4 regions of the Pseudomonas sp. 18175 genome follow, and region 3 is predicted to be linked to each of the others. Evidence: predicted binding sites of a transcription regulator. Region 3 holds the regulator's gene; each other region holds the start of a gene.
The links. The regulator sigma-54, encoded in region 3, starts transcription at its own class of promoters, with help from an activator protein. The targets are predictions, from matches to a motif close to ANTGGCATNNANNTTGCTNT.
Positions count from the first base shown of each region.

Region 1 (7,666 bases), on a different contig from region 3:
GCCACCTTTTGTCGGTCCTCCTGAGCCGCCGGGGCCAGATGAGCATCCCCATGACCTGAGCAGGGCGCGCCCCTGAAAGCAAAAACGGGCAGATCCCATCAGGATCTGCCCGTTTTTTTGCCGCGTTCTTTAAGCTTTAAAAGTCGTCGTCTTTATCGAAGCGCCGTGCTTCGCGTTGCAGTTGGTACACGAAACGTTCGACCTGACGCTGCACCAAGCCACTCATGTTGTGGAAGCGCACGCCGGCAAAGGTGGTGTTGATCTTCTCTTCGAAGTGCAGGTAACGCAGCTCGACGGAGGTGGTCATGCTGCCAAAGGGCAGGGCGGCGATAAAGCGGTCGTAGACCTGGCCCAGTTGCAGGCGCTCGGAGATGTCCCCCTCAAAGCGCAATTTGCAGCCGGTGGCGGAAATATCCAGCAGCTTGCCGCCGATGGGGGCCTTGAGCTTCTCGCCGCCCATTTCGATGTTCACCAGTTGAGCCAGCTTCAGCGCCGCGCGGAAGGCGTTGCGACGCTGATGGTAAACCACCTCGTCAGGCAAGCTGCCGGTGTAGATGCGGTGACCGTCTTTTTCGCTGATGCTCATGCTGGCGCTGCTTTCCCAGGCAACGCGTACGCCATCGTGGAAGCCTTCGATGCGGAAGGGTTCGCCGTTCTCGAGGTGGCGTTCGCCATCGCGGGGAATCATCTCGTCCAGGGCCAGGGTGCCGCTGTCACGATCGACATCCACCAGGTAGCTCTGGAAGCGCTGGCTGCGTTCGTGGAAGGTGATGATCAGCGGATCATGGCTGTCTTGCAGCATCCGCAAGGTGCTGGCGATTTCCAGAGGCGTGGTGAGGACCTTGGGTGGCTGCGGTGCATCTTCCGCATTAAGGGCGTTGAACACGGTTCTTCCATCTCCAGACAAAATACGACTTCACGCAAGAACCGGCATTTTGCCAGCATGTGGCGCGCCTTGGATAGGGCGCACTGTAAACCGACATCAGGCTTGGCTGCGGGTGCTTGGCTTGACCAGGCGCGAGGTGGAACCTTGGGCGTTATAAAGCGCCGGAGGCTCTCCGCCGTGAAGTATACGCAACTGGTTAGCGGTCGTAGCTTGTTGCAGCTGGATCGACTGACCGTTGAGCAGGTTGGCTTCCTGGCATTGGGCGAGCAAAAGATTGAGTTCTTTGCTCTGGGCCAGCAATTGATCGCCGACCGAGGAGTGACTGGCCAACTGCGCCAGTCCGTCGTGGTCTGCCGGCAGTCCCAGGCTGATGAGGATCTGGCTGCGTTTCTTGCCATGCTGTTCCAGCAGGACAATCAACGACTGTTTGCGCGCCAGAATATCTTCCAGCAGGGGCATGTCCCGGCCGTAGAGGGCCAGGGATTCTTCCCTGAGCAGCCCGAGCAGATGCTGCGTCGGCGCTAGATCATCAATGATCAGTTGAAGCAAATGTTCGTCGTGATGCATGGCTGGCCTTGGGGTTTAAGCGTCCAAAAGCCCGGCGCAGGCCTTTGCCTAGCGCTCGGCTTCGAAATTAAGCAGCTTGCTGGCTACACGGTTGCTGTCGACTTTGTAGCTGCCATCGGCGATAGCCTGTTTCAATTCGGCCACACGGGCTTTATTGACAACCGGTTGGTCGCGCAGCGAGTCAGTGACCTTCTGCAACTGTTGAGCCTCATTGCTCAGGTGTACGGATTCCCCGCTTTGGCTGGCGCTGGCCTGTTCGGCCTTGACGGGCGTGGCCGGGGACTTGGCTTCTACGCTGTCCTTGGCACCCGTGGTGCGCGTGCTGCCGGGCAAAGCCTGGGAATTATTTAAACGGCTGAAATCGATGACCATGATAAAAAAAACCTCTGGGTATTTGGACGCTTGCCATGTTTTCGGCCATACCCGGACAAACTTTAGGCTCGATTGACAATAAAACACACAGGCCGGCATCACAGCCGACAGTGTAGGAAAAGCTGGCGTCTGATACCAGTAGTCTATAAAGACACCTCGACTTGGCCGGGTGCTGTCACCCGCGCCTTGATCACGCGATTGGAATTGAGGTTCTTCACGCGGATCTGTTCGCTCATGCTCCCATTGGACAGGGCTTCACCTGGCATTTTCACCTGCAACCCACCGCTGCTGGCGGAAATCACCACCTGATCCCCCTTGCGAATAACTTCGGCCTGCTCCAGGTGCACCAAGGTAATGACCTGGTCGGTGACCACTGGTCGGGTCAATTTCTGCCCGACGGCCTGGTCAAGGGATGTCAGGTAACCCTGGTTGATCAGGCTGATGTCACGTTCGCGCAGCACAACATCCTCGAAACCGATGATGCCCATGCGTTTCATAGGGCGGGCAACCACCACCACGTCCCGGAACAGCTTGACCTGGGCGGGTACGAACACCGTCCAGGGCGATGCACCTTCGCAGCGTACCTTAACCGTCACGCGGCCGATGGGCTGGGCGGGGCTTTCCAGGGTGGCTGTCAATTCCTTGTCGCACATGGGCATGCGCAGGCGCGGGTCCAGTGGGTTGACCTGGATTTCATAACGCCCCGGTGTCTGGGTGGTCGCCAGATAATCTTCTACAGTGAACTCAAGAAACCCTTGGGTGACGCCGATAAGTAGATCAGGCAGGGTGACGTTGTCTGCGCGGGCCGTGGTGCCCAGGCTCAAGGCAAGCAGCGCCACCGAGGCGCAGAGCAGTCTGCGGTACAGGGGTAATTGAAGGCGTCGGGAAACTGTCGTTTTAATATCCATAGCCAATAAATAGCAAAGCTCGTGCCGTTTAGTGTTGGGTGCGCGTCGCATCCCTGAAGGTTTTAGCGTAGGAGTCTGGGCATGGCAGGTGTAATGGATTCAGTAAACCAGCGCACACAGCTGGTAGGGCAGAATCGCCTGGAGTTGTTGCTTTTTCGCCTGGACGGCAAACAGTTATATGGCATCAACGTGTTCAAGGTGCGGGAAGTGCTGCAATGCCCGAAGCTTACGATCATGCCCAAGTCCAGCCCGGTGGTGTGTGGCGTGGCCAACATCCGTGGTGCGACCATTCCGATTCTTGATCTGGCGCTGGCCACGGGCTCGGCTGGTTTGCAGGACCGTGAAAACCCGTTCGTGATCATTACCGAGTACAACACCAAGACCCAGGGTTTCCTGGTGCGCTCGGTGGAACGTATCGTCAACATGAACTGGGAAGAGATCCATCCACCACCCAAGGGTACCGGCCGCGACCACTACCTCACGGCAGTGACGCGGGTAGATAACCAGTTGGTGGAAATCATCGACGTGGAGAAGATCCTCGCCGAAGTGGCTCCGACCTCGGAATCGATTTCCGTGGGTGTGGTGGACGCCGAGACGGCGCACAAGGCCATTTCCTTGCGTGTGCTCACGGTGGATGACTCTTCGGTCGCACGCAAACAGGTGACCCGTTGCCTGCAAACCGTCGGCGTCGAAGTGGTGGCCCTTAATGATGGTCGCCAGGCTTTGGATTACCTGCGTAAGCTGGTGGACGAAGGCAAGAAGCCGGAAGACGAATTCCTGATGATGATTTCCGACATCGAGATGCCGGAAATGGACGGTTACACCCTCACGGCCGAGATACGCAACGACCCACGCATGCAAAAATTGCATATCATCCTGCATACTTCGTTGTCGGGTGTATTCAACCAGGCGATGGTCAAGAAGGTCGGTGCCGATGACTTTTTGGCCAAATTCCGCCCGGATGACCTGGCAGCCCGGGTAGTCGACCGGATCAAGGCAGCAGATCACGGCTAGGGGATTTCCCCTGGCGGTCACACGATTTAAGAGGCGGTATCATTGTCTACGGGTAATTTGGATTTCGAACAGTTCCGGGTCTTCCTGGAAAAAGCCTGTGGCATATTGCTCGGTGAAAACAAGCAGTACCTGGTATCCAGCCGTCTCAACAAACTGATGGAACAGCAGGGCATCAAGTCGTTGGGCGAGTTGGTCCAGCGTATCCAGGGCCAACCACGCAGCGGCCTCAAGGAAATGGTGGTCGATGCCATGACCACCAACGAAACCTTGTGGTTTCGCGACACCTACCCCTTTGAAGTGCTCAAGAGCAAAGTGCTGCCGGAGGCCATCAAGGCCAGTCCGGGCCAGCGCTTGCGCATCTGGTCGGCGGCGTGCTCTTCGGGGCAGGAACCGTATTCGATCTCGATGTCCATCGATGAGTTCGAACGGACCAACATGGGCCAGTTGAAGGCGGGTGCGCAAATTGTGGCCACCGACTTGTCCGGCACCATGCTCACCAACTGCAAGACCGGCGAGTACGACAGCCTGGCGCTGGGTCGTGGTTTGTCCCAAGAGCGCCTGCAACGTTATTTCGACCCGAAAGGGGCAGGGCGTTGGGCGGTCAAGGCGCCGATCAAGAGCCGGGTGGAGTTTCGTTCGTTCAACCTGCTCGACAGCTACGCCAGCCTGGGCAAGTTCGACATGGTGTTCTGCCGCAACGTGCTGATCTACTTCTCGGCCGAAGTGAAGAAAGACATCCTGTTGCGCATCCACGGCACCCTCAAGCGTGGTGGCTACCTGTTCCTCGGTGCTTCCGAAGCGCTGAATGGTTTGCCGGATCATTACCAGATGGTGCAGTGCAGCCCTGGCATCATCTACCAGGCCAAGTAAGTCGAGTTCACTCGGTCAAAAATGTGGGAGCGGGCTTGCTCGCGAATGCGCAGTGTCAGTCGATGCATATATCAACTGACAGACTGCATTCGCGAGCAAGCCCGCTCCCACATTTGTTATGCGGCAAATTTGAAGAAAGCGGCAACTGGCATTGCCGCTTTCCTGGCACCACGCGGAAACCCGTTGCCGCTTTTCTGGCATTGCCGCCCGGCAATCCGCCGCCAAACCCTTTAAATACGGGCTCTGCGTAAACTGGCACACACCTTGCTATAACCCTGTTACGAAAAGCAGGTCAGCCTAAAGGTTTCCGCCATGAGCATCAGCTTCGATAAAGCGCTCGGTATCCACGAACAAGCCCTGGGCTTCCGCGCCCAGCGTGCCGAAGTCCTGGCCAACAACATTGCCAACGCCGATACCCCGAACTACAAGGCTCGGGACCTGGACTTCTCCGCCGTGCTCGCTGCACAGCAGGACAAGACCAAGAACGGCACCTTCGCCTTGAACATGACCAACAGCCGTCATATCGAAGCCCAGGGTTTGAGCAATGGTGACGAGTCGTTGCTGTATCGCACGCCGATGCAGCCGTCCATCGACCAAAACACCGTCGACGCCCAGCTGGAGCAATCGGCGTACGCTGAGAACTCGGTGAACTTTCAGGCCAGCTTCACCCTGCTCAACAGCAAATTCAAAGGGTTGATGTCAGCCCTGCGCGGAGAGTAAGCCATGTCCCTGTCCAGTGTTTTCAATATTGCCGGTAGTGGCATGAGCGCTCAGACCACGCGTTTGAACACCGTCGCCAGTAACATCGCCAACGCCGAGACCGTGTCGTCGAGCATTGACCAGACCTACCGTGCCCGCCACCCGGTGTTCGCCACCATGTTCCAGGCCGGCCAGAACGGCGGCAGCGATTCGTTGTTCCAGGAACAAGGTGCCGCTGGTTCAGGCGTGCAGGTGCTGGGTGTGGTTGAAGACCAAAGCAACCTCGAAGCCCGTTACGAGCCCAACCATCCCGCCGCGAACGAAAAGGGTTACGTCTACTACCCCAACGTCAACGTGGTCGAGGAAATGGCCGACATGATTTCCGCCAGCCGCTCGTTCCAGACCAATGCGGAAATGATGAACACCGCCAAAACCATGATGCAGAAGGTCCTGACCCTGGGTCAGTGATAAGGGGCACCGAATAATGGCCATCGTTGATACCACATCAACCAACACTGCGGTGCAGGACCTTTTCAACACCAAGGTCTCCACGGCGACGAACAACGTTGCAAGCACTGCCACCGCTGCCACAGGCAATCAGTCCCTGGGCAAGGATGCGTTCCTGCAACTGCTGGTCACCCAGCTGAAAAACCAGAACCCGCTGTCGCCACAAGACAACGGCGCGTTTGTGGCCCAGTTGGCACAGTTCAGCAGCCTGGAAGGCATCAACACCCTGAATGACTCGGTGAATGCGATCTCCAGCAACTTCAGCTCCTCGCAAGCGTTGCAGGCGTCGTCGTTGGTGGGCCGTTCCATCATTACCCAGACCGACAAGGCGCTGGTGGATACCAGCAAGAGCATGACCGGTTCGGTGGCTGTAACCGCCGCAACCGGCAACGTATCGGTGAAGATCACCGACGCCAACGGCAACGTGGTGCGCACCATCGACATGGGTGCCCAGAGCGCCGGCTCTTCGGACTTTATCTGGGATGGCAAGAACGATGCGGGTGAAGTGGCTTCTGCCGGCACTTACACCTTCACGGCCACCACCAAGAATGACGCGGGCGACTCGGTTGCCTTGGTGACTTCGCTGCCAGCCACGGTAACCAGTGTGACCCTGAGCAAGACCGGCGGCGAAATGGTGTTGAACCTCGCGGGCGGCATGGGCAGCGTCAAGCTGTCGCAAATTCAGACTATCGGTACATAGAGCCGGCTAAATACGGCAGAGGGAGAGAAACATGTCTTTTAACATCGGCCTTAGCGGCCTCTATGCGGCCAACAAACAGCTGGACGTGACTGGCAACAACATCGCCAACGTTGCGACCACAGGCTTCAAGTCGTCCCGTGCAGAATTCGCCGACATCTACGCCGCGTCCAAGTTGGGCACTGGCCAGAACAGCATCGGCAACGGTGTGAACCTGGCGGCGGTGTCCCAGCAATTCACCCAGGGCGATGTCAACAACAGCGGCGGCGTACTGGACATGGCGATCCAGGGTGGCGGCTTCTTCGTGCAGAAGGGCAGCGACGGCTCGTTGGAATACACCCGTAGCGGCGCGTTCCGTGCCGACAAAGACGGCTATATCACCAACAACACCGGCACCTCGCGCCTGCAAGGCTACGCAGCGGATGCCGACGGCAAGATCGTCAAAGGCGCCCTGACCGACCTGCAACTGAACCTGTCGTACCTGCCACCCCAGGCTTCCAGCAAAGTCGACTCCACCAGCAACCTGAACTCCTCGGAGCCGGTGATCGATACGACGACCCACCCGTTCGATCCGACCAAGACCGACAGCTTCACCACTCAGTATTCCACCACCATCTACGATGCCCAGGGCAACTCGCACTCGATGGTGCAATACATGGTGAAGTCGGACCAGAACCAATGGACGTCCTACACCCAGATTGATGGTCGCAACCCCGATGGCACAACCACTGCGCCGGTCGGCAAGCTGTTGACCTTTGATGATACGGGCAAGCTTTCCTCCATTACCGACATGGATGGCTCCAACCCCAACACCACTTTGACGGTAGAGTGGACCCCAGGTGTTGTGGTCGATGGCGTGTGGGAGGCCAATGGCGCCGCCGGCAAAGACATCGCCGTGAACATGTCCAACATCACCCAGTACAACTCCGCCAGCTACCGTAACCCGCCAGTCACCGACGGCTACGCCACCGGCCAGATCACCGGTCTGAAAATCGACGGCAGCGGCGTACTGTTCGCCACGTTCAGCAACCAGCAGAGCAAGGCCATCGGCCAGATCTCCTTGGCCAGCTTCAACAACGAACAGGGCCTGCAGCCATCCGGCGGCACCACTTGGAGAGAGACCTTCGCCTCGGGCCAGCCAGGCTT
Region 1 covers NZ_JBKFTO010000008.1:186,967-194,632, reverse strand. Annotated here, with positions in the region: gene ACLD1Y_RS13565 (MFS transporter) at 1-76, shown strand, start outside; gene ACLD1Y_RS13560 (flagellar brake protein) at 137-886, opposite strand; gene ACLD1Y_RS13555 (flagella synthesis protein FlgN) at 983-1,453, opposite strand; gene flgM (flagellar biosynthesis anti-sigma factor FlgM) at 1,502-1,825, opposite strand; gene flgA (flagellar basal body P-ring formation chaperone FlgA) at 1,969-2,733, opposite strand; gene ACLD1Y_RS13540 (chemotaxis protein CheV) at 2,815-3,747, shown strand; gene cheR (protein-glutamate O-methyltransferase CheR) at 3,790-4,617, shown strand; gene flgB (flagellar basal body rod protein FlgB) at 4,930-5,337, shown strand; gene flgC (flagellar basal body rod protein FlgC) at 5,341-5,784, shown strand; gene flgD (flagellar hook assembly protein FlgD) at 5,801-6,523, shown strand; gene flgE (flagellar hook protein FlgE) at 6,555-7,666, shown strand, end outside.
Region 1: a site for sigma-54 is predicted at 4,869-4,888, ahead of flgB (flagellar basal body rod protein FlgB). Genes of this name have one in related genera too.

Region 2 (7,666 bases), on a different contig from region 3:
GCTTGCGTTGGCCGCGTTCATTGGCCAGGCTCAGGCGTTTTCTTTTGGCACCTCCGATGATGCTGTAGCCATCGCACCACCCGCTTTGGACCTGCCAGCCTCGTCCAACCTGCAAATCGCCGTATTCGCCGGCGGCTGCTTCTGGGGCGTCCAAGGTGTGTTCCAACACGTGCAGGGCGTGAAAAACGCCGTCTCCGGCTACGACGGCGGCGCGGCCAGCACGGCCCAGTACGAGTCCGTCAGTGCAGGCGATACCGGCCACGCCGAGTCAGTGTCCGTCACCTACGACCCCAGCAAAGTCAGCTACGGCAAGCTCTTGCAGATCTACTTTTCGGTGGCCCACAACCCCACCGAACTCAACCGCCAAGGCCCGGACACCGGCACCCAGTACCGCTCGGCGATCTTTGCGCAGAACGCCGAGCAGCAAAAAGTCGCCCAGGCTTACATTGCCCAACTGGACGCGGCCAAGTCGTTCGATAAACCCATCGTCACCCAGATCGAAATGGGCAAGTCGTTTTACCCGGCAGAGTCTTACCATCAGGACTTCCTGACCGAGAACCCGTCTTACCCGTACATCGTGATCAATGACTTGCCCAAAGTGGCGCAGTTGAAAAAGCTGTTCCCCGATCAATACCGCGCCGAGCCAGTGCTGGTAAAAAACCAATAGACACCGCGAACCAATGTGGGAGCGGGCTTGCTCGCGAAGACGGAGTGTCAGTCGACTCATGTTTGGCTGAGACACCGCTTTCGCGAGCAAGCCCGCTCCCACATTTTTAGTCCTCAGTGTGGCTTAGACCACTTCCAGGTAGGAGCTGTGTATCGCCCGCGCCAACTCGCGCACGCTGTCGATAAAGTCCGTGAGACGACTGTGCAAGCCATCCTCAAGAATCTCGTCGATCCCGGTATACCGCAGCCGCGCCTCAAACTCGGCGGCCAGGCGCTGTGCTGCCCGCCCATAACTGCCTGGCAAGTCGGCCAGGATATGGCTTAACTCCTCGATACACGCGTGCAACGAGCGCGGCACGTCACTGCGCAACAACAGCAGTTCGGAAACGGAGCGCGCGTTCAAGGCGTTGGGGTACAGCTCGGTATACGCCTCGAACGATGACAAGGCACGGAGCAGGGCGCTCCACTGGTAATAACCGCGTGCCGACAAATCGCTGACTTCTTCCGATTCTTCGCCAAACATCTCGTAGCGCGCATCCAGCAGGCGCAGCGTGTTATCGGCGCGCTCGACAAAGGTGCCCAGGCGGATAAACCGGTAGGCGTCATTGCGCATGATGGTGCCGGAGGTTGCGCCCCGGAACAGGTGCGAACGCTGTTTGACCCAGTCACAGAAGTGGCTGATGCCATGGCGCGCCAGGCCGCCGGCGGCGATGCTGCGCATTTCCAGCCAGGTGGCATTAAGGTTCTCCCACATGTCGGCGGTGATGCGCCCACGCACGGCATGGGCGTTGCCCCGGGCGGCGCGCAGGCAGTTGTAGATGCTGGCGGGGTTTTCTTCGTCGAGGGCGAAGAAGTGCAGCATGCGTTCGGCGTCCAGTTGCTTGTGACGCTCCAGGTAACTGTCCAGGGTGCCGCTGCTGAGCAGCGACATCGCCAGTTCATCCAGGCCATCGCTGCGCCCGGCCTGAGGCATCAGCGACAGCGAATAGCTGACTTCAAGCATGCGCGCCAGGTTCTCGGCGCGCTCAAGATAACGGGACATCCAGTACAGATCTGCGGCGGTTCTACTCAACATACTCAGCCCTCCACCACCCAGGTGTCCTTGGTTCCGCCGCCTTGCGACGAATTGACGATCAACGAGCCCTCCTTCAACGCCACGCGGGTCAAGCCGCCAGGCACCAGGCGGGTTTCCTTGCCGGAGAGCACAAAGGGCCGCAGGTCGATATGCCGGGGTGCGATGCCGTTTTCGACAAAGGTGGGGCAGGTGGACAGGCTCAGCGTGGGCTGGGCGATATACGCATGGGGGCGAGCCTTGATGCGTTGGCGAAAGTCCTCGATCTCGGCGGCCGTTGAAGCCGGGCCCACCAGCATGCCGTAGCCGCCGGAGCCCTGGGTTTCCTTGACTACCAGCTCCGGCAGGTGCGCCAGTACGTGGGACAGCTCATCGGGCTTGCGGCACTGAAAGGTCGGTACGTTTTGCAGCACCGGCTCTTCGTCCAAGTAGAAACGGATCATTTCCGGCACATAGGGGTAGATCGACTTGTCGTCGGCCACGCCGGTGCCGATGGCGTTGGCCAGCACCACATTGCCCGCGCAGTACGCCGCCACCAGGCCCGGCACGCCGAGCATCGACTCCGGGTTGAAGGCCTTGGGGTCGAGGAAGGCATCGTCGATACGCCGGTAAATCACGTCCACCGGTTTTGGCCCGTCGGTGGTGCGCATGAACACCTTGAGGTCGTGCACGAACAGGTCGGCGCCCTCCACCAGTTCCACGCCCATTTCCCGAGCCAGGAACGCGTGCTCGAAGAAGGCGCTGTTGAAGCGGCCTGGGGTCAGCACCACCACATTGGGGTTGTCCAGGCGGCTGGCGCTTTTGAGGGTCTTGAGCAGCAGGTTGGGGTAGTGATCCACCGGCGCGATACGCTGCTTGGCAAACACCTCGGGGAACAGGCGCATCATCATCTTGCGGTCTTCGAGCATGTAGCTCACGCCGCTGGGGGTGCGCAGGTTGTCTTCCAGCACGTAATAGGTGCCATCGCCGTCACGTACCAGGTCCACCCCGGAAATATGCGAGTAGATATCGCGGTGCAGGTCCAGGCCGATCATGGCCTTCTGATAACCCTCGTTGCCCAGCACTTGGTCGGCGGGAATGATCCCGGCCTTGATGATGCGCTGGTCGTGGTAGATGTCGGCGAGAAACATGTTCAGCGCATTCACGCGCTGGATACAGCCGCGTTCGATCACGCTCCATTCGCTGGCGGGGATGCTTCTGGGGATGATGTCGAAGGGGATCAGGCGCTCGGTGTCCTGCTCGTCACCATAGAGGGTGAAGGTGATCCCGGCGCGGTGGAACAGTAAATCGGCTTCGCGGCGACGCTGGGCCAGCAGTTCAGGCGGCGTATTGGCCAGCCAGCGGGAAAAGTCCTGATAGTGCGCACGGCATACGCCGTTTGCGTCATTCATTTCGTCAAAGAAAGATCGAGCCATTCCAGTACCTTGTCAGTGCCGAGGGATGCTTGGGTGGCACTGCCGTTTCAAAAAACGCATTTTTATGAGCCCCTGGCTTGGGGTGCCAATGGGCCTGGTCCTTACTTTCTTATGGGATCGGCGCTGGGTCGGGGGGTAACGAATGCTCCTGTGTGCGGGCAGTGGTGAATGGATAAAGCAATGCCTGTGCCGAAACCGAGGGTTGTGTTGATTTCCCTTTGTTGAAAAAGCTGCTTTGGTGAGCAAGCTGTTGTGGTGAGCGAGCTTGCTCGCGCTGGGCTGCGCAGCGGCCCCAAAAAGCTTGGGAGCGCTGCGCACTCCAGCGCGAGCAAGCTCGCTCACCACAACAGCTCGCTCACAACAAGGGGCAGGCGGTGATCCAGAATGGTGCATAAACTAACTTGAACTTCACGCAAAGCCGATTCTTCTAACCAGACTCGACCTTGTGTGGAGCACTACCGTGCCCAGAATCATCTCGCCCCAAACCCCCGAGGCGGCCCTGACCGACCACAGCGAACACAATGCCAAGATTTTTGGCTCGCCCAAGGACCGCCTGGACTTCTATCGCCGCGAGATCCAGTACGAAACCACCATCCTGGCCAACCGCACCGATGCCTATCTCACGGCGCAGTCGTTCCTGGTGATCGCCTTTGTGTCCGGCATGGGCAACCTCAACCCGGAGTGGGGCAAGTTGTTCACCCTGGTGGTCCCCGTATTCCTGGTGCTGTTGGGCATCCTCAGCTCCCTGAATGCCTGGCCAGGTATCCGCGCGGCGTACGAAATCATCGATCACTGGCACTACAAGCAAAGCGAGCTACTGCGCAGCGAGCCAGTGATGGGCCTGGCCTACGACGATTCCCCGTTGTTCTGCGAGACCGAGTCGTCCCACAAGGGCTATCGCAAGTCGCTGCTATTCTCAATGCGTGCGCCTTGGCTGTTTATGGTGTTCTGGCTGTTGCTGGGGGCGTATGCGTTTTATATCCAGGTGGATAACCCAGGTTCCTGAGGAGGCTGTCATGTCAGATGCAACGCAGGAGGAGCAAGAAGAAGAACTCAACGACCCCGGCAATGAAGACCCAGGGTCGTTGATGGATGAAGTGCTGGTGCCGCTTATCGAGGGTGTCCCGTCCTCAATCGAGTCGCCCCCTCAAGAGAAGTGACGCGGCAGGTAGTTGATGGTGTGAACTTCAGTCGATGGCGGCCCGTTCAATGACGTGGTGTCGATTATGATTTGTTTGCCATGGGCCTTGTCCACTTCATGGGGGGCGTTGTTTTTTACGCGTTCGCGGATGTGCAGGTCGGTCTTTAGCGTGAGCTCTTGTTGCGTGAGTGACGGAAATTGCTGACCGAATACTTTTTCGACTTCATTACGATGGATCGCCAGCGGTGTAGCGCCATAGTTCATTGTTACAGGCCCCTCAAAGGCCTTGACGGGGCGGTCAATGAGCTTTTGAAACTCATGAGCGAAGGATGTGCTGATACCGTCCGCGCCATAACAAACTAGCAAACGTACATTGTCATAGTGCGTAGGATTCACACCTTTACTTTTCAAGAGTGCCACCAGGCCCGCAGCGTCATACGCAACCCCCTCAACCACCACTTGGGTCCCGTAGAACAGGTGTTTATTGCGCGGTTCCGGCATTGCGCCATGTGCGGAAATATTCAAGCGTTTGGTGTTTTTATAGGTGTCTTCAAACGTGTGCATTTCGCTGCCGATGAACGTCAAGTTCTCCATGGGGCCGCCCATGCGCACCACATTATCTTGCGAGAGCCCGGCATCGAGCAGGCTGTTCTCGGCCTTGCCGGACACCAGCTTGGATTGTTCGGCAGCGAACCCTTCCAATGGTTTTCCATAGGCCTGCTTTTTGTGCGGGTCGTAGGCATACCATTTGTTTGTTGCCTCATCGAACTTGGCCAAGGCTTTCCCGTCATTGGCACTTTGTGCGGTCTTGAACGTGCCCTGTGCGATGTCAGGACGTTTGATCACGTCGATCAGGTCAACACTGCGCGCCGCACCGCGCAGGTGGTTGATACCTTTGTGGGCGGCGGAGACCGTCTTGCGCGCCCCGGTCCATAGGCCACGGGCCAGGTCATCCAGGCCACTGGCAGGGTTGAGGCTGCCAATGGCGGCGCGCCCGACGATCTTTGCCACCTGGGCGACCTTGCCCACTGCGTTGGCGCCCACCATCACGGCCTTGCCAGCCTTGGCCGCAGTACCCAGGCCCACCACGAAGCCGAAGATGTCCAACGCCAAATCAGAAAGCCCTTCGCCCAGATTGCCCTTTTGAAAGTTGACGATCGCCGAACGAAGCGGGATCAGATTCAGACCGATCTCTGCGGCAACTTTGTGCGCTGGGACTTCGCTATCAAAGGTGGTCACGCCTTTGCCCGATTGTTTGACCGCCGGCAGGTCCAGGTCTTTGACGATTGCTTCGGCGATGTAGGCCGTGCGTTCGCTGCTGAAGCTGTTGGGAATACCCACGGTGCTACGCGCATCGTTCAAGCCCGGCGCGTAGGTTCCTGGGGGGGTGATGATTTCGAAGGCTTTGTAAGGGTGGCGGCCTTCCAGGGTTCGCTCGCCTGTGGGGAAGTCTCCCAGGTCGCGCCGCTTGGTGATTTCCCCTTTCAAACGATCGATTTGGTAAGTGTGAACCTGGCCGTTGCGCTCGCTTTTTACCAGTATGGCGCCTTCAACGGCCCGCGAACGCCTGGGCTGCCCGGTGTTTTGGGGGGACAGGTCCATTTCCTTGGTCACGGTAATTTTGCCGTACTCCAGATTCTGGCGGTCCTCCAACGGCAATGTTGAGATCAAGTGTTTGATCTGGGCACGGGTGATTTTTTCGACATCGGCGGCAAAGTTCGAAAACTCAGTGTCGTATGCCTCGGATAGGCGGGGCAGGGTCTTTAGGGCATTGAGTACCTGATTGATATCCACATCGCTTGCCGAAGATACCCACGCACCGTTTGATTGGGGGCTTTTGGGGAGTGTGGCAATGCCAAAGGTGGCCGCCCCGAGGAGTGTGCGGCCTAAATCCCCCAGGTTGTCGTTGGGGCCAGGGGGCGCAGACAGGGCGGGCCGCCCGTCCATGTGCAGATCGAGCACCGAGTAAGGCCCTGGGAAATGTCGGTTGGAGGGCTGCAGTTTGATGCACTTTTTCTCGAACAGCTTGGGGTCAACGTCTGGTAGGGCGGTTTTCAGTTGTTCAAGCGCCATCTCTCTGGCATTCGGGATTGCACCCAACGATGTCAGTGCAGCGTCCTTGAGGACCGTTATTTGCGCATCAAAGGCTTTACGCACCGCATTCATCTCATCCTCAGTCGAAGGCAGCCCCATTCCGTTGGCCACCGCCCATTGCCTGAGCGCGTTGCCCTGGGCTTGGTACTCAATTTGACGCTCTTGTGGCGTAACAGGGGCAATGCTTGCCTGGCGCATGACCTGCTCGTAACTCATTTGCGCGGTAGCGCCGGGTGCTTTGGCTTCGATACGCTCCACTGCCGTAACAAAGCTGACCCATGCGTGGGACCCCAGTACGATCTTGTCCGGTATCTCCTTGACCAGGAATTCGGGGGCGCGGCTGGCGAGCATCAGGGTGGCATAAGGACCGCTGGTTCTAATGTTGGCATGGCCGCCGGTAACCAATGAAACGCGCAATTCCTCCACGACCCTTGCAGCAGTCTTGCCTGCATTTTCGGCGGACATCAACGCAAACCCTTCGACGTCGGCACGTGGGTCGGCGTTGGCGAGCGCTTCGGTTTTACCCAGCTGCATGGCGGCCAACAACCAGTCATTGGCACTGCCTTTGATCGACTTCGCTTCAAACAGGGCCTGAAGGGCGGATCCCAGCGCCTGTCCCTTTGGCGAACTGACCAGTTTGTCGATCAGACGCAGCGGATTACGTGCCTCAGCGGTGGAAATCGACTGTTTGTCCAGCAAATACGCCAGCACGTTCTTGAACGTGCTCAGGTCGATATCCCCGACCTTGCCTTGAGTGATAACGGTCCTGAGTTCCTGATAGATCGCTGGATCAATGGGTTGAGGCCATCCCATGGCACCGGAGTAGTTACCGTTGAGCGGTGATGGCCTTGGCGCCGTAGTCAGTGCATTGGCGAGGTTGTCCAGTTGTTCGTGGTTCGCGGGTAGGTCCAGGCCGTGGTCATCAAGGTATTGCTTGAGGCTGACGCCATTGTTTTCGTCTGCGCCGGACGGCTGGTAGCTGCTGTCGAGTGGTACAAAGATCTTTTGAGTCAGCAACTGCTGTGCAATGTTGATCGCGCCACCGTTGTCTGCCCTGACGGCCACGGACAAGTGCTTTAGTTCGTTACTGGCCTGATACCGGGTGTCAATATCGGCCAGGACTGTCTGATGGCGATCCAGCATGATTTCGCTACGACTTTCGTGCAGTTTCATATGGCTGTTGATGGGCAACTCGCCAAAGGCCTTATCCTGTAGAAGGGCGGCTGAACGTACGAGGGCCTCGGCGTGGGTACGGGCCGGCGGTTCTTGATAGAAACG
Region 2 covers NZ_JBKFTO010000002.1:205,214-212,879, forward strand. Annotated here, with positions in the region: gene msrA (peptide-methionine (S)-S-oxide reductase MsrA) at 1-667, shown strand, start outside; gene ACLD1Y_RS03930 (alpha-E domain-containing protein) at 791-1,741, opposite strand; gene ACLD1Y_RS03935 (circularly permuted type 2 ATP-grasp protein) at 1,744-3,153, opposite strand; gene ACLD1Y_RS03940 (hypothetical protein) at 3,614-4,159, shown strand; gene ACLD1Y_RS03945 (hypothetical protein) at 4,170-4,313, shown strand; gene ACLD1Y_RS03950 (hypothetical protein) at 4,301-7,666, opposite strand, start outside.
Region 2: a site for sigma-54 is predicted at 3,328-3,347, ahead of ACLD1Y_RS03935 (circularly permuted type 2 ATP-grasp protein). Genes of this name have one in related genera too.

Region 3 (7,666 bases):
GAACTGCGGTTGTTCAGATCCGGGACAGGGAAATAACGTTGCCAGCTATGTTACCGACTACGGAATCTCACACGCCTGCCGAATAACTCCTGACGAACTTACGTGAGGGAATTGATCATTACCGCTATAATCGCCGACTTTTCGTCAGGCTATACGATTTCAGACATGAGCCAATCCAGCGACCTTATCCAATCCGCACAACGCACCATCCGCCTTGAGCTTGAAGCCGTAGAAGGCTTGTTGGCGCATATCGACGCAGATTTCGTACGCGCCTGCGAGATGATTCTGGCCAGCAAGGGCCGCGTTGTCGTGGTGGGCATGGGCAAGTCAGGCCACGTCGGCAACAAGATCGCCGCCACCCTGGCCAGCACCGGGACCACCGCATTTTTCGTGCACCCGGCCGAAGCCAGCCACGGTGACATGGGCATGATCACCAAGGATGACATCATCCTGGCGCTGTCCAACTCCGGCACCACCAACGAGATCGTGACCCTGCTGCCGCTGATCAAGCGCCTGGGCATCAAGATGATCAGCGTGACCGGCAACCCGGAATCGACCCTGGCCAAGGCTGCCGAGGTGAACCTCAATGTTCACGTGACCCACGAAGCCTGCCCGCTGAACCTGGCGCCGACTTCCTCCACCACCGCGGCCCTGGTCATGGGCGATGCCCTGGCCGTCGCGCTGCTGGAAGCCCGTGGGTTTACCGCGGAAGATTTCGCGTTTTCCCACCCGGGTGGCGCCCTGGGTCGTCGCTTGCTGCTTAAAGTGGAAAACGTCATGCATTCGGGCGAGGAATTGCCCCACGTCCCGCGCGGCACGCTGCTAAAGGACGCGCTGATGGAAATGACCCGCAAGGGCTTGGGCATGACCGTGATCCTGGAAGCCGACGGCACTCTGGCTGGGGTATTCACCGACGGCGACCTGCGTCGCACCCTGGACCGCACCATTGATATCCACACCGCGACCATCGACGCGGTGATGACGCCCCATGGCAAGACTGCGCGCCCTGAAATGCTGGCAGCCGAAGCATTGAAGATCATGGAAGACCACAAAATTGGCGCGCTGGTGGTGGTCGATGCCAATGACCACCCGATTGGCGCCCTGAACATGCACGACTTGCTACGTGCAGGAGTGATGTAAATGACCAGCGACCTTTTGCAACGCGGCAAAAACATCAAGCTGGCGATTTTCGACGTTGACGGCGTGCTGACCGATGGCCGCCTGTACTTCCTCGAAGATGGCAGTGAATTCAAGACGTTCAACACCCTCGACGGCCAGGGCATCAAGATGCTGATGGCGGCGGGCGTGCAAACGGCAATCATCAGCGGCAGAAAAACCCCCGTTGTGGAACGCCGCGCACAAAATCTGGGTATTCCTCACCTGTATCAAGGCCGCGAGGATAAACTGGTGGTTCTGGACGAGCTTCTTGGCCAACTCAACCTAAGCTATGAGCAGGTCGCCTATTTGGGCGATGACCTGCCCGACTTGCCGGTCATCCGTCGAGTGGGCTTGGGCATGGCCGTTGCCAATGCGGCGGCATTTGTTCGCGAGCACGCCCATGGCACTACCACCGCCCGTGGCGGCGAAGGTGCCGCCCGCGAGTTCTGCGAGTTGATCCTGCGCGCCCAAGGCAGCCTTGAAGCGGCCCACGCCGCCTACCTATAGAGCGTTTTATGCTGAGCAAAAAGATTCGCAACTTCCTGCTATTCGGGGTCATCGCCGCGCTATTCCTGGCGGTGGGCTACTGGAATATCAGCCCGGAGCGCTTTCTCGACCAGCCTGCTGCGCAGGTTGATGAGGGCACTATCGACTATTACGCCACCAACGCCAAAAGCGTGCAGTTTCTGCCCGATGGCAAGTTGCAGTACGAGATGACGTCGGACAAGGTCGAGCATTTAAAGGCCACCGAAGTCACCCTACTGACCAACCCGGACATGAACATCTATCGCGGCACCGAGTTCCCGTGGCACGTCACCAGCAAGCGTGGCGAGGTCAACCCGGACGGCACCGAAGTGGAGCTGATCGACTCCGTACGCGTTGCGCGCACTGACGATAAAAACCGCAACACCGTGATTACCACCACCCGCATGACCGTATTCCCGCAGAAGCAATATGCGCAGACCGAGCAAGACGTTAGAATCGACGGCGCTGGCGGTGTATCGACTGGCAAGGGAATGAAAGCGTATTTGAAAGAAAGCAGGATACACCTGCTATCGAACGTAAGAGGACAGTATGAGGCTCGTTAAAACTCTCCCTATTTTGCTCGGCCTGGGCGCAGTACTGGGAAGCGTGAGCGCCTGGGCTCTGCCGAACGATAGCCAGCAGCCAATCCACATCTCAGCTGACGATGCGCAGTTGGATGACAAGCAAGGCGTCGCGACTTATACCGGCGGCGTGATCATCACCCAAGGTTCGATGAAGATCACCGGTAACACGGTCACCCTGACCCGTACGCAGTCCGGCGATATCGACGTGGTGACCTCGGTGGGCAACCTGGCTTACTTCGAACAGAAACAGTCGCCTAACGATACCGGCCCGATGAAGGGCTACGGCAAGACCATCCAGTACCATGCCCAGCAGAACCGTATCGTGCTGATCGACCAGGCTAAAGTACTCAGCCCCGACGGCAACTCCACGGAAGGCGAGAAGATCACCTACGACACCGTGAAACAGATCGCTAACGCCGGTCGTGCCAATGGCAGCAAGGTCACCGCACCGCGCCCACGCATTGACATGGTTATCCAGCCGAAGAAGAAGGCCGAGTAATGGCAACCCTGAAAGCCCAGCATCTGGCCAAGGCCTATAAAAGCCGTCAGGTCGTGCGCGACGTCAGCCTGTCGATCGACAGCGGCCAGATCGTCGGCTTGCTCGGCCCCAATGGCGCCGGCAAGACCACTTGCTTCTATATGATCGTCGGCCTGGTCCAGGCCGACCAGGGTCGTGTATTGATCGACGACCTGGACGTGAGCCATCAGCCGATGCACGGTCGTGCTCGCGCCGGTATTGGCTATCTTCCGCAAGAAGCGTCGATCTTCCGCAAATTGTCGGTTGCCGACAACATCATGGCGATCCTCGAGACCCGCAAGGAACTCGACCGTGATGGCCGTCGCAAGGAGCTGGAAAGCCTGCTGCAGGAATTCCATATCAACCACATTCGCGACAACCTCGGCATGAGCCTGTCTGGTGGCGAACGCCGCCGCGTGGAGATCGCCCGCGCCCTGGCCACTGCGCCCAAGTTCATCCTGCTGGACGAACCGTTTGCCGGCGTCGACCCGATCTCGGTCGGCGACATCAAGCAGATCATCCATCACCTCAAGGCCAAGGGTATCGGTGTACTGATCACCGACCACAACGTGCGTGAGACCCTCGATATCTGCGAAACCGCCTATATCGTCAACGATGGCCAACTGATCGCCGAAGGCGATTCCGCCACTATCTTGGCCAATGAACTGGTCAAGGAAGTGTACCTGGGTCACGAGTTCCGCCTGTAAACACCGTGGTGTCACGGTTGTTTGCCAAGGTGCGCGGGAATCAATAGAAACCTCCGGATTTTTATTGTTACCGCGCTCTAGGCAAAGCCCCCGACATCAGGCATATAATTTGCTTATGTTTGGCGCTCACGCGCCCTGTCGTGGATGGCGCATTGCGCCGGCGAATAAGGTGTTAAGCCCCTGCCATGAAACCATCGCTAGTCCTGAGAATGGGCCAGCAGCTGACGATGACACCGCAGCTGCAACAGGCCATCCGCCTGCTCCAATTGTCGACCCTGGACCTGCAACAGGAAATCCAGGAGGCCCTGGAGTCCAATCCGATGCTCGAACGCCAGGAAGAAGGCGACGACTTCGATAATGCGGACCCGCTTGCCGACAACATCGAGCAAAAACCCAATTCCGACGTGCAGGAACCCTCCTATCAGGAAACCGCCCCGACGGTGGACAACCTTGAGGAAGGCGAATGGAACGAACGTATTCCCAACGAACTTCCCGTCGATACCGCCTGGGAAGACGTCTACCAGACCAGCGCCAGCAGCCTGCCCAGCAATGACGATGACGAGTGGGACTTCACCACCCGCACCTCTGCCGGCGAGAGCCTGCAAAGCCATCTGCTGTGGCAACTGAACCTGGCACCGATGTCGGACACCGATCGCTTGATCGCCGTGACCTTGATCGACTGCATCAACAACCAGGGCTACCTGGACGAGACGCTCGAAGAAATCCTCGAAGCCTTCGACCCGGAACTGGACATCGAACTGGACGAAATCGAAGCCGTCCTGCACCGCATCCAGCAGTTCGAGCCCGCCGGCATCGGAGCCCGCAGCCTCAGCGAGTGCCTGCTGCTGCAATTGCGCCAACTGCCCGCCAAGACACCTTGGCTCGCCGAGGCCCAGCGCCTGGTCACCGACTACATCGACCTGCTGGGCAGCCGCGACTACAGCCAACTGATGCGCCGCATGAAGCTCAAGGAAGACGACCTGCGCCAGGTCATCGAGCTGGTGCAGAGCCTCAACCCGCGCCCAGGCTCCCAGATCGAGTCCAGCGAAGCCGAATACGTGGTGCCTGACGTGATCGTGCGCAAGGACAACGAGCGTTGGCTGGTGGAGCTGAACCAGGAATCGGTACCGCGCCTGCGGGTCAACCCTCAATACGCAGGGTTTGTACGCCGCGCGGACACCAGCGCCGACAACACCTTCATGCGCAACCAGTTGCAGGAAGCCCGCTGGTTTATCAAGAGCCTGCAAAGCCGCAACGAAACCCTGATGAAAGTAGCCACCCAGATCGTCGAGCATCAGCGCGGCTTCCTGGAATACGGCGACGAAGCCATGAAACCGCTGGTTTTGCATGACATCGCCGAGGCGGTCGGTATGCACGAATCGACGATTTCCCGCGTAACCACGCAAAAGTTCATGCACACCCCACGGGGCATATATGAGCTGAAATACTTTTTCTCAAGCCATGTCAGCACCTCCGAAGGCGGCGAATGCTCGTCCACGGCGATTCGCGCGATCATCAAAAAACTGGTTGCCGCGGAAAATCAGAAAAAGCCGTTGAGTGACAGCAAGATCGCTGGTTTACTGGAGGCACAAGGCATTCAGGTCGCCCGTCGAACCGTCGCCAAGTACCGCGAATCCCTTGGGATCGCGCCTTCCAGCGAGCGCAAGCGTTTGATGTGACGGGCGGGCCACAGCGTTCCAGTGGCAGGCGCTTTTGCCTGCCGCTTTATGCACTGGCAACGAAGGAGAAGCTGTATGCAAGTCAACATCAGTGGACACCATGTAGAAGTCACCCCTCCCCTGCGCGAATACGTCGAGCAGAAGCTAAAACGGCTTGAGGGTCATTTTGACAAGATCACCAATGTGCAAGTGATCATGAAGGTCGACAAGCTTCAGCAAAAAATCGAAGCGACCCTACAGATTCCCGGTGGCGAAGTAGTCGCCAATGCCGAGCATGAAGACATGTATGCATCCATCGATGCCTTGACTGACAAGCTTGACCGCCAACTTAAAAAGCATAAGGAAAAGCAGCAGAGCCTTCTCCAGGGCACAGGCCGCTAACACTCCCCACCCATGATTCGACTTGAAACCATCCTGACCCCCGGCCGTTCTCTTGTGAACGTGCCGGGCGGCAGTAAAAAGAAAGCCCTCGAACAAATTGCCAACCTGATCGCGCGCGAAGTGCCGGATCTGGAGATGCAAGATGTGTTCGACGCGCTGATTGCCCGCGAAAAACTCGGCTCAACCGGTTTTGGCAACGGTATCGCCATCCCTCACTGCCGCCTCAAAGGTTGCGAGACGCCCGTCAGTGCGTTGCTACACCTGGAAGCCCCCATCGATTTCGATGCCATCGACGGTGCCCCTGTAGACCTGCTGTTTGTACTGCTGGTCCCGCAGGCCGCCACCGATGCGCACCTGGAACTGCTCCGGCAGATCGCCAGCATGCTCGACCGCAAGGAAGTACGCGACAAACTGCGCAGCGCCAGTAGCAATGAGGCGTTGTACCAGGTTGTCCTGGATGAACAGAACGGGCAGTAATCATGCGTTTGATCATCGTCAGCGGCCGCTCCGGCTCGGGTAAAAGCACCGCCCTCAATGTTCTTGAGGACAATGGTTTCTATTGCATCGACAACCTGCCCGCCGGCCTGTTGCCGGAATTGGCGGAACGCGCGCTGATCCACACCGAACTGGCCCAGCCCCTGGTGGCCGTTTCGATTGATGCCCGTAACCTGCCCAGCCACCTTGAGCGCTTCCCGCAATTGCTCGAGGAAGTGCGTGCCAAGCATATTCACTGTGATGTGCTGTACCTGGACGCCGACGAAGAGACCTTGCTCAAGCGCTTCTCCGAGACCCGTCGACGTCATCCCCTCAGCAGCCCCCATCGCTCCCTGGCCGAAGCCATCGAAGATGAAAGCAAGCTGCTGGGGCCGATCATTGACCTCGCCGACCTCAAGATCAACACCACCAGCCTCAACCTGTACCAGCTTCGCGACGCTATCAAGCTGCGCCTGCTGAACCAGCCGGAGCCTGGCACGGCGTTCCTGGTGGAGTCCTTTGGCTTCAAACGTGGCATGCCGGTGGACGCCGACCTGGTGTTTGATGTGCGTTGCCTGCCCAACCCCTACTGGAAGCCGGAGCTGCGTGACCAGTCCGGGCTGGATCAGCCTGTGGCGGAGTACCTGGCGGCGCAGCCGGATGTGGAGGAGATGTTCCAGGACATTTCTACCTACCTGCTCAAATGGCTACCGCGCTTTGCCGCAAGCAACCGAGCTTATGTCACCATCGCTATTGGCTGCACCGGCGGCCATCACCGCTCTGTCTACCTGACCGAACGCCTGGGCCAGGTGCTGCAACAAACCCTCAAGAACGTCCAGGTCCGCCACCGCGACCTTAGCTGAAAGGAACACCCCCGCGATGCCCGCTCTGGAAATTGAAATCATCAACAAGCTGGGCCTGCATGCCCGCGCCTCGGCCAAATTCGTTGGCGTTGCCGGGAAGTTTCCTTGCCAGATCCGGGCCGGGCGCACACCGGAGTCCATGGTCGATGGCAAGAGCATCATGGCCATGATGATGCTGGCAGCTGGCAAGGGCACCAGGATTCATTTGAAGACCGAAGGCGAGCAAGAGCAGGAGGCGATGGACGCGCTTGTAGCGCTGATCAATAACTTCTTTGATGAGGGTGAGTAAACTCACCCCTTGAGACGGGTGTAAAGTCGCAATGACTTCACCCCAGCGCGGTATCCATCACCATCATCAAACAAAACCCAATGCACAGGCCCAGGCTGGCGAGTTTCTCGTGGCCATTGCGCCGTGATTCGGGGATCACTTCGTGAGTCACCACCAGCAGCATCGCCCCCGCCGCCAAAGCCAACCCCAGGGGTAACAACACCTCGGCCAGGCTTACCAGCCAAGCGCAAAGTACCGCAAATACTGGCTCTACCAGGCCTGAGGCGGCACCGATCAAGAAGGCTTTGACCCGGGACATACCCGCCCCGGCCAATACCAACGCGATTACAAGACCTTCGGGCACGTCCTGCAAGGCAATGCCCATGGCCAGGCTATCTGCGTCGGGCATGCCGCCGCCCGCCGAAACACCCACCGCCATACCTTCCGGAATGTTGTGGGCAATGATGGCGAACACGAACAGCCAGATGCGCGGCGGAATCACCGGATTGT
Region 3 covers NZ_JBKFTO010000012.1:11,575-19,240, forward strand. Annotated here, with positions in the region: gene ACLD1Y_RS17335 (KpsF/GutQ family sugar-phosphate isomerase) at 166-1,140, shown strand; gene ACLD1Y_RS17340 (KdsC family phosphatase) at 1,141-1,665, shown strand; gene lptC (LPS export ABC transporter periplasmic protein LptC) at 1,674-2,246, shown strand; gene lptA (lipopolysaccharide transport periplasmic protein LptA) at 2,233-2,766, shown strand; gene lptB (LPS export ABC transporter ATP-binding protein) at 2,766-3,491, shown strand; gene ACLD1Y_RS17360 (RNA polymerase factor sigma-54) at 3,677-5,170, shown strand; gene hpf (ribosome hibernation-promoting factor, HPF/YfiA family) at 5,246-5,551, shown strand; gene ptsN (PTS IIA-like nitrogen regulatory protein PtsN) at 5,564-6,028, shown strand; gene rapZ (RNase adapter RapZ) at 6,031-6,888, shown strand; gene ACLD1Y_RS17380 (HPr family phosphocarrier protein) at 6,905-7,177, shown strand; gene ACLD1Y_RS17385 (ZIP family metal transporter) at 7,215-7,666, opposite strand, start outside.

Region 4 (7,666 bases), on a different contig from region 3:
TGACGGCTTCGGCACGGTCGCCGGCCATTTCATAGCGGGCGTCCAGCAGGCGCAGGGTGTTGTCGGCGCGTTCGATAAACGTGCCCAGGCGAATGAAACGGAACGCATCGTTGCGCATGATGGTGCCGTAGGTGGCGCCGCGAAACAGGTGCGAACGCTCCTTGACCCACTCACAAAACCGGCTCATGCCGTAGCGGCTCAGGCCCTGCTGGGCGATATCACGAATATCCAGCCAGGTAGCGTTGATGTTTTCCCACATGTCGGCGGTAATCCGCCCACGTACCGCATGGGCGCTGGCCCGCGCAGCACCGAGGCAACTGTAGATGCTGGCCGGGTTGGCGGCGTCCAGGGCGAAGAAGTGCAGCAGGCGTTCGGCGTGCAGTTCGCCATGGCGCTCGTGGTAATCATCCAGGGTGCCGGTGATCAGCAGCGGCATGGCCAGTTCATGCAGGCCATCGCCGTGCCCATCCTGGGGCATCAGCGACAGCGAATAGCTGACGTCGAGCATGCGCGCGAGGTTTTCCGCGCGTTCCAAATAGCGCGACATCCAATACAAATCCGAGGCAGTTCTACTCAACATGGCATTCAGTCCTCTACCACCCAGGTGTCTTTGGTGCCGCCGCCCTGGGACGAGTTGACCACCAACGAGCCCTCGCGCAGCGCCACGCGGGTCAAGCCGCCAGGTACGACGCGGGTTTCCTTGCCGGACAACACGAACGGGCGCAGGTCGATATGGCGTGGCGCGATGCCGTTTTCGACAAAGGTCGGGCAGGTGGACAAACACAGGGTCGGCTGGGCGATATAGGCGTGGGGCTTGGCCTTGATACGTGCACGGAAAGCTTCGATCTCGGCCGCCGTGGACGCCGGGCCCACCAACATGCCGTAGCCGCCGGAGCCCTGGGTTTCCTTCACTACCAGGTCTGGCAGGTTGGCCAGGACGTGGGACAGTTCGTCGGGCTTACGGCATTGGAAGGTAGGAACGTTCTTCAGGATCGGCTCTTCATCCAGGTAAAAACGGATCATCTCGGTGACGAAGGGGTACACCGACTTGTCATCCGCCACCCCAGTGCCGATGGCGTTGGCCAATACGACGTTGCCGCAGCGATAGGCTGCGAGCAGGCCGGGCACGCCGAGCATGGAGTCGGGGTTGAACGCCAGCGGATCGAGGAAGGCGTCATCCAGCCGTCGGTAGATCACATCCACCGCTTTGGGGCCGTCGGTGGTGCGCATGAATACGCGGTCGTCGCGCACGAACAGGTCGGCACCTTCCACTAACTCCACGCCCATCTCCCGGGCCAGGAACGCATGCTCGAAGAACGCACTGTTGAAGCGGCCAGGGGTCAGCACCACCACGCTGGGGTTATCCAGCGGGCTGGAGCTTTTGAGGGTGTCGAGCAACAGGTTGGGGTAGTGGTCGATCGGTGCGATGCGCTGGGCGGCGAACAGTTCAGGGAACAGGCGCATCATCATCTTGCGGTCTTCGAGCATGTAGCTGACGCCGCTCGGTGTACGCAGGTTGTCTTCCAGCACGTAGTAGGTGCCGTCGCCATCGCGTACGAGATCGACCCCGGAGATGTGGGAATACAGGTCACGGTGCAGGTCCAGGCCCTGCATTGCCAACTGATATTGCTCGTTGGCCAGCACCTGTTCGGCGGGAATGATCCCGGCCTTGATGATGCGTTGTTCGTGGTAGAGGTCGGCGAGAAACATATTCAGCGCCTTGACCCGTTGAATGCAGCCACGCTCCACGATCCGCCACTCGCTGGCCGGAATACTGCGCGGGATGGTGTCGAAGGGAATCAGGCGCTCGGTGCCTTGGTCGTCGCCATACAACGTGAAGGTGATCCCGGCGCGGTGAAACAGCAAATCGGCTTCACGCCGGCGCTGGGCCAGTAACTCGACTGGGGTTTCGGCCAACCAGCGGGCGAACTCGCGGTAATGGGGGCGGACCTGCCCTGCCCCATCGTACATTTCATCGTAATAAGTGCGGATCATGCCGAACTCCTTGTCACCCGGACGCAAGAACCATCGCAAGGCCCGTGCCAGCGGCATAAACACTTAAGAATCAGTGAGTTGAATAAAAACGAGGATCTGACCGCACCGTCCTGGTGCGCAGAATGCCCGCCGACCTGTCACGCGCGTCATCGTAATGCGGGCTTTGACTATCAACAGCATAGCCAGAGTTGATTTCACTGCCCGGCCCAGCCTGCGGATAATCGCCCCCATCAGCTGAACTGCTCCTTCAGCGCTACGCTCTTCCCTTTAGGCCACCCTCGTCGGTGGCTTTTTTTTTGGTGCATAAAAGTGGCGCGCAAGTTCCGAATACTTTTCCCACGGCACAAACAAAAACGGCCGACCCGAAGGCCAGCCGATATACGGTGTTTCTCATTTGCGCTACATGGGTAAACCACGCACCTCCTGCTTGACGCCCCACCCCTCGATGATCCCGCCCAGCGGCTCGACCACCGCCTCAAAGTCTTGCTCGAAGTCTCCTATGCCGTCGTAGGTGGCGAACATGATCTTGCTCAGTTCCAGGTACCAGGCGCCGTCGTCCCGCGCACTCACCTGGGCATTCAGGGATTCCCCGCGAAACTCACCCGCAGCCCTGCGCGCCCGTTCCTCATCCGGGAAAATGGCGTAGAACTCGATGGGGTGAAAACGTGAGAAGTCGAAGCCGCCTTCTTTCATGCGGCGCAGAACGTTGGTGCTGATGTCTTCTTGATAGGCTGTGCTCATGAAAAGTGCTCCTCTAACCGATGGATAGACTTTCCGTGCTTCCTGAAGCCCACGCCTGACCGGCGTGGGTACCACGGCAATAGCGTCACCGCAGGAAAACAAGCATGTAGCTGACAAGACCAGACCTTAGCGATTCATTCGCTGATCTCGATTGCAGAGTAGCGCGAAGCTTTCACCTCCACCAGCGGCGCATTACAGGCAGACAGGGAATGTTCAGGCGGCGGGTTCAACCTTGAGACCTTTGATACTGTTCTGGTCGTTCAGGCTTTTTTCTGCGGGATTAGGAACCCGATCAGGCAGATCGATGATATCCAGATTCGCCAAAACCGGAGATACGCGTGTACGCACCAACTGTGCGGCCTCTTCCAACGTGGGTTCGTGCTCCAAGTCGAATTGCTCGACTTCCGGCTCACCACGATCATTTATGAAAGAAACATTCCACTTTGGCATCGGTGCCTCCTCGATAAAACCCATGTGTGGGCTTACCTCTATCTGGACCTTGAGGGTTCGCCAAACGTTCCACTCAAGGCCGGAGGCACCGGATCAGCTGCGTTTACTTCTCAGCGTGTTCCTTGAGGGCTTTCAAGGTGTTGAACGGTGCGTCCACCACGAACTTGTTGGCCAACCACGATGGCACGCTGCCGCCTGGCTCGGTGTGCACTTGGTAAGTGACTTCGGTGAGGTTGTCGCCCTTGGGTACCAGTTTCCAGGAGCCTTCGACCTGGGCAACCCGGACGTAGCCTTTTTCTTCAGGTTTGTAGGTCGGCACACCCTGCAAGGTGCGGGTGACGCTGCCGTCGGCATTTTTGGTGGTGGTGACATGGATATAAGAGTCACGATCCGTCACCGGGAACGGCGCCTTGAACTGGGTATACGTCCACGCCTCATCGCCCTTTTTGTCGATGAGTTTTTGCGATTTGCATTCATGAATCCAGACGCAGGCACCGGCCACGTCTTCTTGCAAGGCCTGGATCTTGGCTACAGGCGCCTTGATCGTGGTGACGCCGCGATACGCCTTGTACTTGGAGCCGGCCACTTCGCTCAAGGAGACCTTGATCCCGTCTTCATCCTTGGCGACCTGCCAATCCTCAGCCTGGGCAGTGGCAGCAAACAACACTGTAAAACCGCACAACACAGCCATTCGTTTCAGCGAACCCATTGTTGTATTCCTTATTGTTGAAGTTCCGATAGTAAAGCCCATCAAGCCGCCGTCATCTGCTCCCACCAGCCGATCAAGCGGATAGCATCGGCCTGGTCGGTGCCGCAGACCTCGATATCTGCCTTGAAATCACTGCACACCGCCGGTCGCTCCGGCTGCCCGAACAGCAGGCACAGCTGTTCGACCGACAGGTGCAGGCAGCGTTCGCCTGCGGGTTTGCCATGGGGCATTCCCGGTAGGGGCGAACTGATGGAGGGGGCGATGCAGCAGGCGCCACAGCCTTCACGGCAATTCATGACCAGCAGGTCCTCGACGACTCAATGTGGATGGCCGGGCTAGAGTACGCCCTTAAACAGCCGTTTTAAAATGGTCTAACAGGGGTTTTTCGCAGAAAACAAACGTGACCGACCAGTCTCCGACACGTGGTCAGAACGCGACGTCACGTTTGTGGGAAAAGTTTACTGTTTGAACTCGAATTCCAGCGCTGCGCCTTCCACATCACGCCGTTCTTCATTGCGCAGTTGCAGTTTCATCTCATTGCTGAGCAAGCGGCCGTTGATCTGGAACGCACTGTTGTCTGCGGGCTTTTCGCCAAACATCGGCGGCAGCAAGGGCACGCTTTTGGGCTTGGGTACGGTGCCAAGGGGTTGCAAGTGCCTGACCATGTCGGACGGCAGGGACAGGTCCAACTGTGCCGGTGGCAGTTTGGTTTGTGCCACCTCATTGGACGACTTGGTGGCTGCCCGCGTGCGTTTTTTCACCGGAGTGGCTTTTTTCTTCGCTGCAGGGGCTTTTTTTGCGGATGTGGTGGGCTGGGTGCTGGCCGCCTGCTTGTCCCGCGTCACAGGCGATGCAGCCAGCACGGTGCTGACGTTACACAGGCTTAACAGGCCAATCACCAAGACAGCGCGAAAAATAGAGGTCATATCGCCAACAGCATTAACGGCAGAGGGCCATATGCTCGCTTGTTGTGCGCGGCATGACAAGCGTGGTGATTAGCCAGCTATCGGACTTGTCCCCATTCCCGGGCTCAAAAACCCGCTGCGGTTTCCTGGCACAACTGGCTGGCCAGCATCCCCAGCGTCATCAGCGCCCGCTCTGCCTCGCGGTTCCACGGCGTGCCGCAGTTGAGGCGGATGCAGTGGTTGAACTGCTCGGTGTTACTGAAAATCAACCCTGGCGCAATGCTGATGCCCTGTTGCAGCGCGCGTACGTGCAGTTCCTGGGTATTGACCCGCCCCGGCAAACTGACCCACAAGATGAAGCCACCACTGGGGCGGGTCATCTGGGTGCCTTCGGGGAAATATTGCTGCACCGCCAACTGGAACGCGTTGAGGTTCTTGCGATACTCCTGGCGGATGTAGCGCAGGTGTCGGTCGTAGCCGCCGTTCTCCAGGTACGCCGCGACGCCCATCTGGGTCACGCTGCACGCCGAATGGGTGCTGAACATCTGCAGGCGCTGGATCTCCTGCTGGTACTTGCCGGCGATCATCCAACCGATGCGCACGCCGGGGGACAACGTCTTGGAGAAACTGGAGCAATAGATGACCCGGTCCAGGCGATCGTAGGCCTTGAGGGCTTTGGTGCGGCCGACTTCAAACATGAGTTCGCCGTAGATATCGTCCTCGACGATCTGGATATCGAAATCCGAGGCCAGGCGCAGCAACTGTTTTTGCCGCTCTTCGGGCATGGTGCCGCCCAGGGGGTTGCTCAGGCGCGTGGTCAACACCAGGGCCTTGATCGACCACTGGTTGGCCGCCAGTTGCAGGGCTTCCAGGCTCATGCCGGACGCGGGGTCGCTGGGGATCTCGATGACTTTGAGGCCAAGCAAGTCCGCCAATTGCAGCAAACCGTAGTAGGTCGGTGATTCGGCGGCGATCAGGTCGCCGGGACGGGTGAGTACCCGCAACGACATCTGCAAGGCGTCAACACAACCGTGGGTGATCACCACTTCGGAAGGGTCCACCACCACGCCCGCATCGCGCATGCGGATCGCCACTTGGCGGCGCAGCGGCTCGAAACCGGGGCTGAACATGTAACTGAACGCCCGCGGGCTCTGAAAGCGCGTGACCTTGGCCAATTGCTGGTGCAAAGCGCGCACCGGCAAGTAGTCCACGCTCGGCACGGCCGCGCCCAACGGGAACACGCCTTCGCGGCGCGATTCGACCAAGACCTGCTGGATGATGCTGCTGCGGGTGACCAACCCGGGGCGCTCGACCCGCGCAATATCTGGCGTTGGCGCCGTGAGTGCCGGCGTCTGGTGCACGTAGTAGCCGGACTGCGGCCGTGCGCGGATCAGCCCCTGGTCTTCCAGGTTGGCGTAGGCCTGCAATACCGTGGCATGGCTCACATTGAGCTGGGAACTCATCTTGCGCACCGAAGGCACACGCTCCCCCGGTTGATAGACACCGCGCCGGATATCCTCAGCCAGTTGCTGGGCGATACGTTGGTAAAGCAACAGATTGGTCATGACGCAGCACTCGATTTCACGGGTATTTTATTTTTGTGTGAAACATACCGGCACAGTTTAGAAGTGTACGGGGACAGTTCACACAATAGTCGAGCGCGGGCGGGAGTGACAGTAAAAACTGTGAGGATGTACACCAAACAACTGTGGGAGCGGGCTTGCTCGCTCCCACAGTTTTATCTGTGCCAGACGCCTACCGAGCAGCGCCTAGCTGACCTTTTTCGTCAGAAAACACAATCTCCACCCGACGGTTCTGCGCCCTGCCCCGCTCGGAAGCATTGGCCTCCACCGGGTACTGGTCGCCATAGCCTTCGACCTGGATGCGTTTCTCATCGATGCCCAGGTCTACCAATACATCGGCCACCGACTGCGCACGGTCACGGGACAGTTTGAGGTTTTCCTGCTCACCGCCAGTGTTGTCGGCATAACCCTCGATACGCACGATGCGCTTGGGGTTCAGTTGCAGGAACTGCACAATTTTCAGCACGGTACGGTTGGCCGAGTTTTTCAGCTCTGCTTCCCCTGTGTCGAACAGCACGTCACCCAAGGTCATCACCAGGCCACGATCCGTCTGGGTGGTGGCCAGGCTGGCGATCTGTTCTTCGAGCCATTTGCCCTGTTGCTGCACGCTGACCAGCTTGTTTTCACGCAAGGCCAGTTGCAGGCGCTGGCGCTCCAGTTCGAGCTTGGTGCCGCGTTCGGCATTCAGTGCCTGCTCGGTGTGTTCACGGGCGATGGCGCTGTAGCGCTGGCTCAGGTAAGCGTAATGCGCCACATCGGCGCCGCTGCCCCAGTACGTAGACAGGCGGTCGGCGCGAGCCAGCGATTCACCGGCGCGGATCACGTCCTTGGGTGCAAAACGCAGCACGTTGGCGTCTTCCTTGACCTTCTGGAAGTCATTGCCAGCCTGTTGCAACGCCACTTCGCTGTCAGGATGACTGGCGCAACCGCCCAGCACGGCAGAACCCAACAGCAGCGCACAGCTCAAACCACGGATCAGCGGGCTCATTGGGCTTCCCCCAACTGCAATTGCTTGCGCAGGCGCGTGATACGGGTGTTAAGCACGTTCAACTGCTCCTGGCTCTTGCGGGTCAGTACTTTGGCCTCGGCCAGGCGCGCATCCAGTTCGGCTTGCTCGGCGCGCATGCGCGCGTTCTTGTAGGACTCGTCGGCCATGCTGCCCTGGGCGCGGGCAAATTTGGTTTCGGCCAGTTTCAATTCTGGCGATTCATCCGCGTTGGCGCCTACGGCACTGGCTTGTTCCAAGGCTTGCTGGGTGAGGCGCATTTGTTCATTCGGCGCAG
Region 4 covers NZ_JBKFTO010000008.1:125,497-133,162, forward strand. Annotated here, with positions in the region: gene ACLD1Y_RS13215 (alpha-E domain-containing protein) at 1-580, opposite strand, end outside; gene ACLD1Y_RS13220 (circularly permuted type 2 ATP-grasp protein) at 586-1,995, opposite strand; gene ACLD1Y_RS13225 (ribonuclease E inhibitor RraB) at 2,395-2,736, opposite strand; gene ACLD1Y_RS13230 (hypothetical protein) at 2,950-3,210, opposite strand; gene ACLD1Y_RS13235 (START domain-containing protein) at 3,290-3,895, opposite strand; gene ACLD1Y_RS13240 (YkgJ family cysteine cluster protein) at 3,937-4,191, opposite strand; gene ACLD1Y_RS13245 (translation initiation factor 2) at 4,354-4,821, opposite strand; gene ACLD1Y_RS13250 (PLP-dependent aminotransferase family protein) at 4,926-6,365, opposite strand; gene ACLD1Y_RS13255 (OmpA family protein) at 6,556-7,371, opposite strand; gene ACLD1Y_RS13260 (DUF4398 domain-containing protein) at 7,368-7,666, opposite strand, start outside.
Region 4: a site for sigma-54 is predicted at 2,028-2,047, ahead of ACLD1Y_RS13220 (circularly permuted type 2 ATP-grasp protein). Genes of this name have one in related genera too.